One region of the Billgrantia hypersalina genome, then DNA from elsewhere that is predicted to be linked to it. Evidence: predicted binding sites of a transcription regulator. Region 1 holds the regulator's gene; each other region holds the start of a gene.

Region 1 (2,267 bases):
TTCGTTCAGATTCGACAAGTCGGTGGCGAAGGTGACTTCGGCGCTGACCGACTTGCGTTCGCGCTCGATGCGCACCGGCCGCTCGTCTATGCCCCGCGCCAATTCATGGAGACGCTGCCCGAACTTGCCGAACTCCTGCAGCAACCGCTCCAGCGGTATCCCCTGCAGGTCTTTACAGGTGGCGATGTCGAGTGCCTGGAGGCGCTTGCCTGTAGCCGGTCCGACGCCGTGCAGCTTGGTGACAGGGAGCTCGCGTACGAAGTCATCCACCTGTGCGGGAGTGATCACGGTCAGTCCATCAGGCTTCTCCCAATCACTGGCGATCTTGGCCAAGAACTTCGACGGCGCGGCGCCCACCGATACGGTGATGCCGACACGCTTGAGACACTCCTCTTTCAGCCAGTGCGCCATCCAGGTGGCGCTGCCCGAAAAGCGTGTCACCTCGGTGACGTCAAGAAAGGCCTCGTCGAGCGACAGCGGTTCCACCAGTGGCGTCAGTTCGTGGAATATCTCCAGCAGTTGTCGAGAGGCTTCGCGATAGCGGTCGAAATCGCCTGGCAGCAAGGTGAGATGCGGGCACAGGCGGAGTGCCCTTGCCGTGGGCATGGCGGAATGGATGCCGAAGGCGCGGGCAGGATAATTGCAGGTCGAGATGACGCCGCGCCCTTCGGCGCTACCCCCGATCGCCAGGGGAATGTCGCGAAGCGCCGGGTTGTCACGCATCTCCACGGCAGCATAGAAGCAGTCGCAATCGGCGTGCAGGATCTTGCGGATCATGATTTTACCAGGCTAGCCAGCTCTTACCCTAAAGCTTGGCCGTTGCCGCCGCGTATCACCCCCACCCCAATCCCCTCGATTTCCAGCGGCTGGTGACGCAAATCCACCTCGATAGGGGCGAAATCGGCATTCTCTGCTTCGAGGATGACAAGGTGACCCTGGCGGTGGAATCGCTTGACCGTGACTTCGTCCTCCAGCCGCGCCACGACGATCTGCCCGTCGCGCACGCGCTCGGTACGATGCACGGCCAACAGGTCCCCTTCGAGAATACCGACGTCCTTCATCGACAAGCCGCGCACCTTGAGCAGGTAATCGGCGCGGGGCGTGAAGTAATCCGGGGGCAGGGGGCAGTAGCGATCGATATGCTCGGCCGCGAGAACCGGACTGCCGGCGGCCACCTCACCAATGATCGGTAATCCCTCGGTGTTCGACTCGTTGACGGCACTGTCGGCTTCCTGGGCCGGCAGACGGATGCCGCGCGACGTGCCACGTATCACCCTGATGACACCCTTGCGCTCAAGGGCGCGCAGATGCTCCTCGGCAGCGTTGGGTGAGCGGAAGCCCAGCGCCCGGGCGATCTCGGCACGAGTGGGAGGGTAGCCGAACTCGTTCATGGTCTTGACGATGAAGTCATAGACATTCTGCTGGCGCGAGGTAAGGGGGCGTGTCATGTCGGACTCCGGTTGCTGACTGCCGTATTGGTCAAGTATACAGCATGGAAGTCTATCCAGTAAAAGCCGCTATGAGGTCCGGTGCGAGATTCTTCGTTCGTTTAAAACGCTTCTGCTTTTCGATACGTTGAGCCAGGAAGCGTAATGGCGTAGACTTTTGTAATGTTTAAAACAGTTGTTTCCAGCGGGAGCTGATCATGGCTCAGACCGATACCGTCACGCGCATTCTCGACACTGCCGAAGTCTTGTTCGCCGAACGCGGCTTCGCCGAGACGTCGTTGCGCACCATCACCAGCAAGGCGCGCGTCAACCTGGCTGCGGTGAACTATCACTTCGGCTCGAAGAAGGCGCTGATCCAGGCGGTGTTCTCGCGCTACCTCGACCCCTTTACCGTGCGCTTCCACCATGCTCTCGACGAACTCGAAGCGCGTCACGGCGGCGGTGTGATTCCACTGGAGGAGTTGCTCGAGACCATGGCGCGCACCGTACTCGAGGTGCCCGCGGAGAAGCATAGCCTCAAGGTTTTCATGAAATTGCTGGGGCTCGCCTACAGCCAGGCCCAGGGCCATTTGCGGCGCCATATCCAGGAGGAGTATGGCAGCGTTTTCACCCGCTTTACCGAACTGGTGCGCCGTGCTACTCCCGAACTGCCCGATGCCGAGCGCTTCTGGCGGCTGCATTTCGTGCTGGGCACGGTCATCTTCACACTGTCCGGACTCGATGCGCTGCGCGACATTGCCGAAAAGGACTTCCAGGAGCACGTGTCGGTGCGTGACCTCATTCGCCGTTTGCGCCCCGTAGTGGTGGCGGCCATGAATG
Region 2 (2,267 bases), on a different contig from region 1:
CCGCGCCTGGCCGCTGGCGCGGAAACGCTCCTCCAGGAGCGTGAATTCCGCCTTGACCTCGCGGGCGATCAGCGGCGGATAGAATTGTGCCAGCACATTGCGTGCGATCAGGCGGAACACATCGGCTTCGGCGCGCTCCAGTCGCTCGAGCTCGGCCGGCTTGCCGGTAGGAGCCAAGGCGTGGTGGGCTCCCACTTTCTTGTCATCCCACGCCTTGGAATGCAGGGTAAAGTCGGCGCCGGCCAGCCAGTCGCGCAGCGTCTCGTCCTTGCCGCAGGCGCTTGCCAGGGTGGCGGGCGCCTGGGCCAAGTGCTCCTCCGGCAGGTAGCGACAATCCGAGCGCGGATACGTGATCAACTTGTGACGTTCGTAGAGCCGCTGGCAGATGTCCAGCACCGCCTGGGCAGAAAGCCCGAAGCGTCGCGCGGCATCCACCTGCAGCGCCGAGAGCGAATAGGGCAGGGGGGCGGGCTGACGCTTCTGGCGGGTCTCCAGTGAGGTCAGCTTGCCCTCGGCGCCGGGTAGGCGCTTGGCCAATGCGTCTGCTGCGGAGCGCTCCAGCAGCCGCCCTTGATCGTCGAGCCGGTAGCCCTCGCCGGGCTGCCACCAGGCCCGTAGCCTGCCGCTGGCGACTGCCAGGTCGGCCCATAGAACGAAAAAGGGGTAGGGACGGAAGTCGCGTATCTCGGCGTCGCGGCGCACCACCAGGCCGAGTACCGGCGTTTGCACCCGGCCCACCGAGAGCACGCCGTCTTGGCCGGCTTGACGCCCGGTCAGGGTCCAGGCACGCGTCAGGTTGATGCCGTACAGCCAGTCGGCGCGCGAGCGAGATTCGGCGGCGCGGTAGAGCGGCTGGTAACGGGCATTGTCTTCCAGCCGCGCCAGGGCACGCTGCACTGCCGGTCGGTTGAGGTCGCTGACCAGCAGGCGCGCCACCGGGCCTTTCCAGCCCAGATGCTCGATGACCTCTTGGACGAGCAATTGTCCCTCGCGATCCGGGTCACCGGCATGGACCACCTCGCGGGCCTGCTTGAGCAGCTTGCGGATCACGGCGAGCTGACCGCGGGCCTTGGGCCGCGGGGTCAGCTGCCAGCGTGCCGGCAGGATCGGCAGGTGGTCCAGCCGCCACTGCTTGTAGGCGGCATCGTAGGCATCGGGCGGGGCCTGCTCCAGCAAATGGCCCAGGCACCAGGTGACGACGGTATCGCCGGCATACAGGGCGCCATCCTCGCGGCGTATGCCGCCGGGGAGGGCATCGGCGATGGCCCGGGCAAGGCTGGGTTTTTCGGCAATGATAAGGCGCATGGCGTCATCCGGCCTCGTGAGATTCGTTTATGGATATTCTTACAGTAAAGGGCCGGCAAGACCAGACGTGAAACCTGCATGAGCGGTATGTTTGCCGTATCGTAGCGGGAACGCAGAGAGAGGGAATCGCATCATGCGGGAGCGAGGAAGAACGCGGCGCCTGCTGGGTCTCGGGGCCCGAACCGGGGGATCCCTGCTGCGCAATCGGCTGGGCGGTGAGACCGACTGGCGCGCGCTGGGCGAAGTCCTGTTCGAGGGCCTCTCCGAACTCAAGGGCCCGGCCATGAAGCTGGCCCAGATCATGGCCCAGTGGGACGACCTGCTTCCGCCTGACCTTGCCGACGAGCTGGCGCGCCTGCAGCGACAGGCCGAGCCGATGCCCTGGGAAGGGATACGCCGGACCCTGTTAGCGCAGTACGGTACGCTGGAGGCTCATTTCCGTGAGATCGAGCCACGTCCTTTTGCCAGCGCCTCCATGGGCCAGGTGCACCGCGCAGTGTCCCACGACGGCGAAACCCTGGTGCTCAAGGTGCAATACCCAGGCCTTGCCGAGGTGCTGGAGGACGATCTTGCCCAGCTCAGGAGTATCTTGCGCCTTGGACGCTGGCTCAAGGTCCCCCAGGCGCGCCTGGATGCGCTATTCGAGGAGCTCGCGGCGAGCCTGCGCAACGAACTGGACTATCAGGCCGAGGCCGGCGCGCTGGAACGCTACCGCCAGCGTTATGCGCACCTGAAGGGGCTGGCGATACCCGAACCGCTGCCGGCGCTCTCTGGGCCGCGGGTGCTGGCCATGCGCTATCTGCCTGGCACGCCGCTGCGTGACCTCGAGGGGGCGGACGATACCTTGCGCCAGCGTGTGGCCACCAGCCTCGCGGACTGGCTCACCGAGGAGCTCTTCACTTATGGCGAGTTGCACGCCGACCCCCACGCCGGCAATTTTGCCGTCGACGATGAAGGAAGGC
Region 3 (2,267 bases), on a different contig from region 1:
TCCTTGGGATCGGCCTGGCGCAGCTGCCAGGCGGTCTCGATGCCCATCAGCGCGAGTCGCTCGCCCGTGCGCCGGGCCCCCCCCCAGAGGTCCGTGACCGGCAGCTGCTCCAGCACCCGACGGGTCACGGCACTGTCGGCGTCGAGTCGACAAACGCCTTCGTAGGCGGGCTCCTGCTTGGTCAGGCGATTGGCCAGCTTGGCCAATACCCGGGTGGGGGCCACTCCCACACCGGCAGGGATGCCGGTCCAGCGACGCACCGTTTGCCGCAGCCGATGGCAGTGGGCCTCCAGCGCTTCCGGTTCGAAGCCGGTAAAGTGCACGAAGCTCTCGTCGATGGAGTAGAGTTCCACGACGGGAGAGAACTCGGCGAGCACCTGATTCACTCGGCGCGAGACATCTCCGTAGAGGGCATAATTGCTGGAGAGCAGCACGGCCTGGCGGCGAATGGCCGGGGGCAACTGGTGCAGGGGTGCCCCCATGGCCACCCCCAGCGTCTTGAGTTCCCGGGAGCGCGCCACCACGCAGCCGTCGTTATTGGAGAGCACCCCCACCGGCAGCCCCTCCAGGCGGGGATCGAAAGCCCTTTCGCAGCTGACGTAGAAGCTGTCGCCGTCGACCAGGGCAATCATGCCGGCGCCCCCGGCAGGGCATGGATCACGTGGGTCACCACGCCCCACACATGGCAATCCCGCCCCTCCAGCGGAATCGGTGCAAAGTGCGGGTTGCTGGCCAGCAGCAAGGTGCGTCCCCGTTCGTGCGAGAGCCGCTTGACGGTGAGTTCGCCGTCCACGGCGATCACCACAATCCGCCCCGGGAGCGGTTCCAGGCTGCGATCCACCACCAGCAGGTCGCCATGATGGATACCATCGCCCTGCATCGAATCTCCTTCGGCGCGCACGAAGTAGGTGGAGGCCGGCCGACGCACCACATGCTCGTGCAAGTTGAGAACGCCATCCAGGTGATCGTCAGCCGGGCTGGGGAAACCGGCCCGCACCCGGCAGCCTAAAAGGGGCTGGGTCCGCTCTGCGGGCCATAGACCGGCTCTGCCGAGCATGCGCAGCGAAGGAAAAGGGGTGACGGACATGGGGCCTCCAGAAATACCTGTAATAAAATACAGTATTCGACAGTTGCTCGCCGGAGGCAACCGGTACGCGGATCGACGACACCAGTTGAAGGAAGCCGCTGCGCCTTCCACGCTGAGACTGACGCTTTCCAGGACGGAGACGCAATGGAAGAGGCGACCCGTGAGTTTCTTTTCACTAACAGGTTTTTCATCGAACTCGGCGTGGCACTGCTGCTGGGTGCGCTGATCGGCATCGAGCGCGGCTGGGCTGCACGCGGGCGAGAATGGGGGGAACGGGTCGCAGGCGTACGCACCCATGCCTTGGTGGGGTTGCTTGGCGGCATTGCAGCCCTGCTGGGGGAGAGTCTGACGCGCTGGGCCTTCCCGCTGATATTTCTGGCGGTGGCCATCATCGCATTGGTGGCCTATCGGGCGCGCATGGAACAAAGCCAGGACTACAGCATTACCGGGCTGATCGGGCTGCTTCTAACCTTGTGCTTCGGCGCCTTGGCAGTGGCGGTGGACATTGGACTGGCGACCACCTGTGCCGTAATCACGGCATTGATCCTCGACAACAAGCGCGAGATACACGGCCTGCTCCACAAGCTGGAAGCCAACGAGCTCGATGCCGGTCTTAAGTTGCTGCTGATCAGCGTGGTGGTGCTGCCGCTGCTCCCTAACGAAGACATGGGGCCCGGCGGCGTACTCAACCCCCGTGAGATCTGGTGGTTGGTGGTGCTGATCGCCTCGATCTCCTTCATCGGTTATTTTGCCGTGCGCATTGGCGGCACCGAGAAAGGCATCCTGTTCACCGGCCTGTTCGCCGGCCTGACCTCCTCCACCGCCCTGACCCTGCAATACGCTCACCAGGCGCGGCGCGAACCGCAGTTCGCTCCGATGCTCGCCGCCGGAATACTGTTGGCCTGCGGCACCATGCTGCCGCGACTATTGCTCTATGCAGCCCTGCTCGGCCCTGCCCTGCTGCCTCGGTTGCTGGTCCCGGTCGCGGCCATGGGGGTGACGCTCTACCTCCCGGCGCTGTGGCTATGGCACCGGCATCGCCAAGGCCTCGCTGCCGACCGGCCGATGACCCAGAACCCGCTGGAGTTGCGCGCCGCACTGTTGCTCGGCGGCCTGCTGGTGGTCGTCATGCTGATGGGCGAGTGGCTGCGGGCATGGCTCGGCAATGCCGGTGTCTACC

The links. Region 1 encodes LexA, which represses DNA repair genes until DNA is damaged. Its sites were predicted from a motif close to TACTGTNTANNTANACAGTA; they were not measured.
Region 2: ACOJCM_RS01940 (DNA topoisomerase III) is a predicted target of LexA. The motif match lies at 1,333-1,352, and genes of this name have one in related genera.
Region 3: ACOJCM_RS09020 (LexA family protein) is a predicted target of LexA. The motif match lies at 1,103-1,122, and genes of this name have one in related genera.

The regions. Positions count from the first base shown of each region.
Region 1 covers NZ_JBMIQI010000002.1:162,695-164,961, reverse strand. The annotation lists gene dinB (DNA polymerase IV) at 1-774, opposite strand, end outside; gene lexA (transcriptional repressor LexA) at 801-1,448, opposite strand; gene ACOJCM_RS00805 (TetR/AcrR family transcriptional regulator) at 1,646-2,267, shown strand, end outside.
Region 2 covers NZ_JBMIQI010000003.1:208,377-210,643, reverse strand. The annotation lists gene ACOJCM_RS01940 (DNA topoisomerase III) at 1-1,305, opposite strand, end outside; gene ACOJCM_RS01935 (ABC1 kinase family protein) at 1,439-2,267, shown strand, end outside.
Region 3 covers NZ_JBMIQI010000011.1:404,095-406,361, reverse strand. The annotation lists gene ACOJCM_RS09025 (Y-family DNA polymerase) at 1-632, opposite strand, end outside; gene ACOJCM_RS09020 (LexA family protein) at 629-1,087, opposite strand; gene ACOJCM_RS09015 (MgtC/SapB family protein) at 1,232-2,267, shown strand, end outside.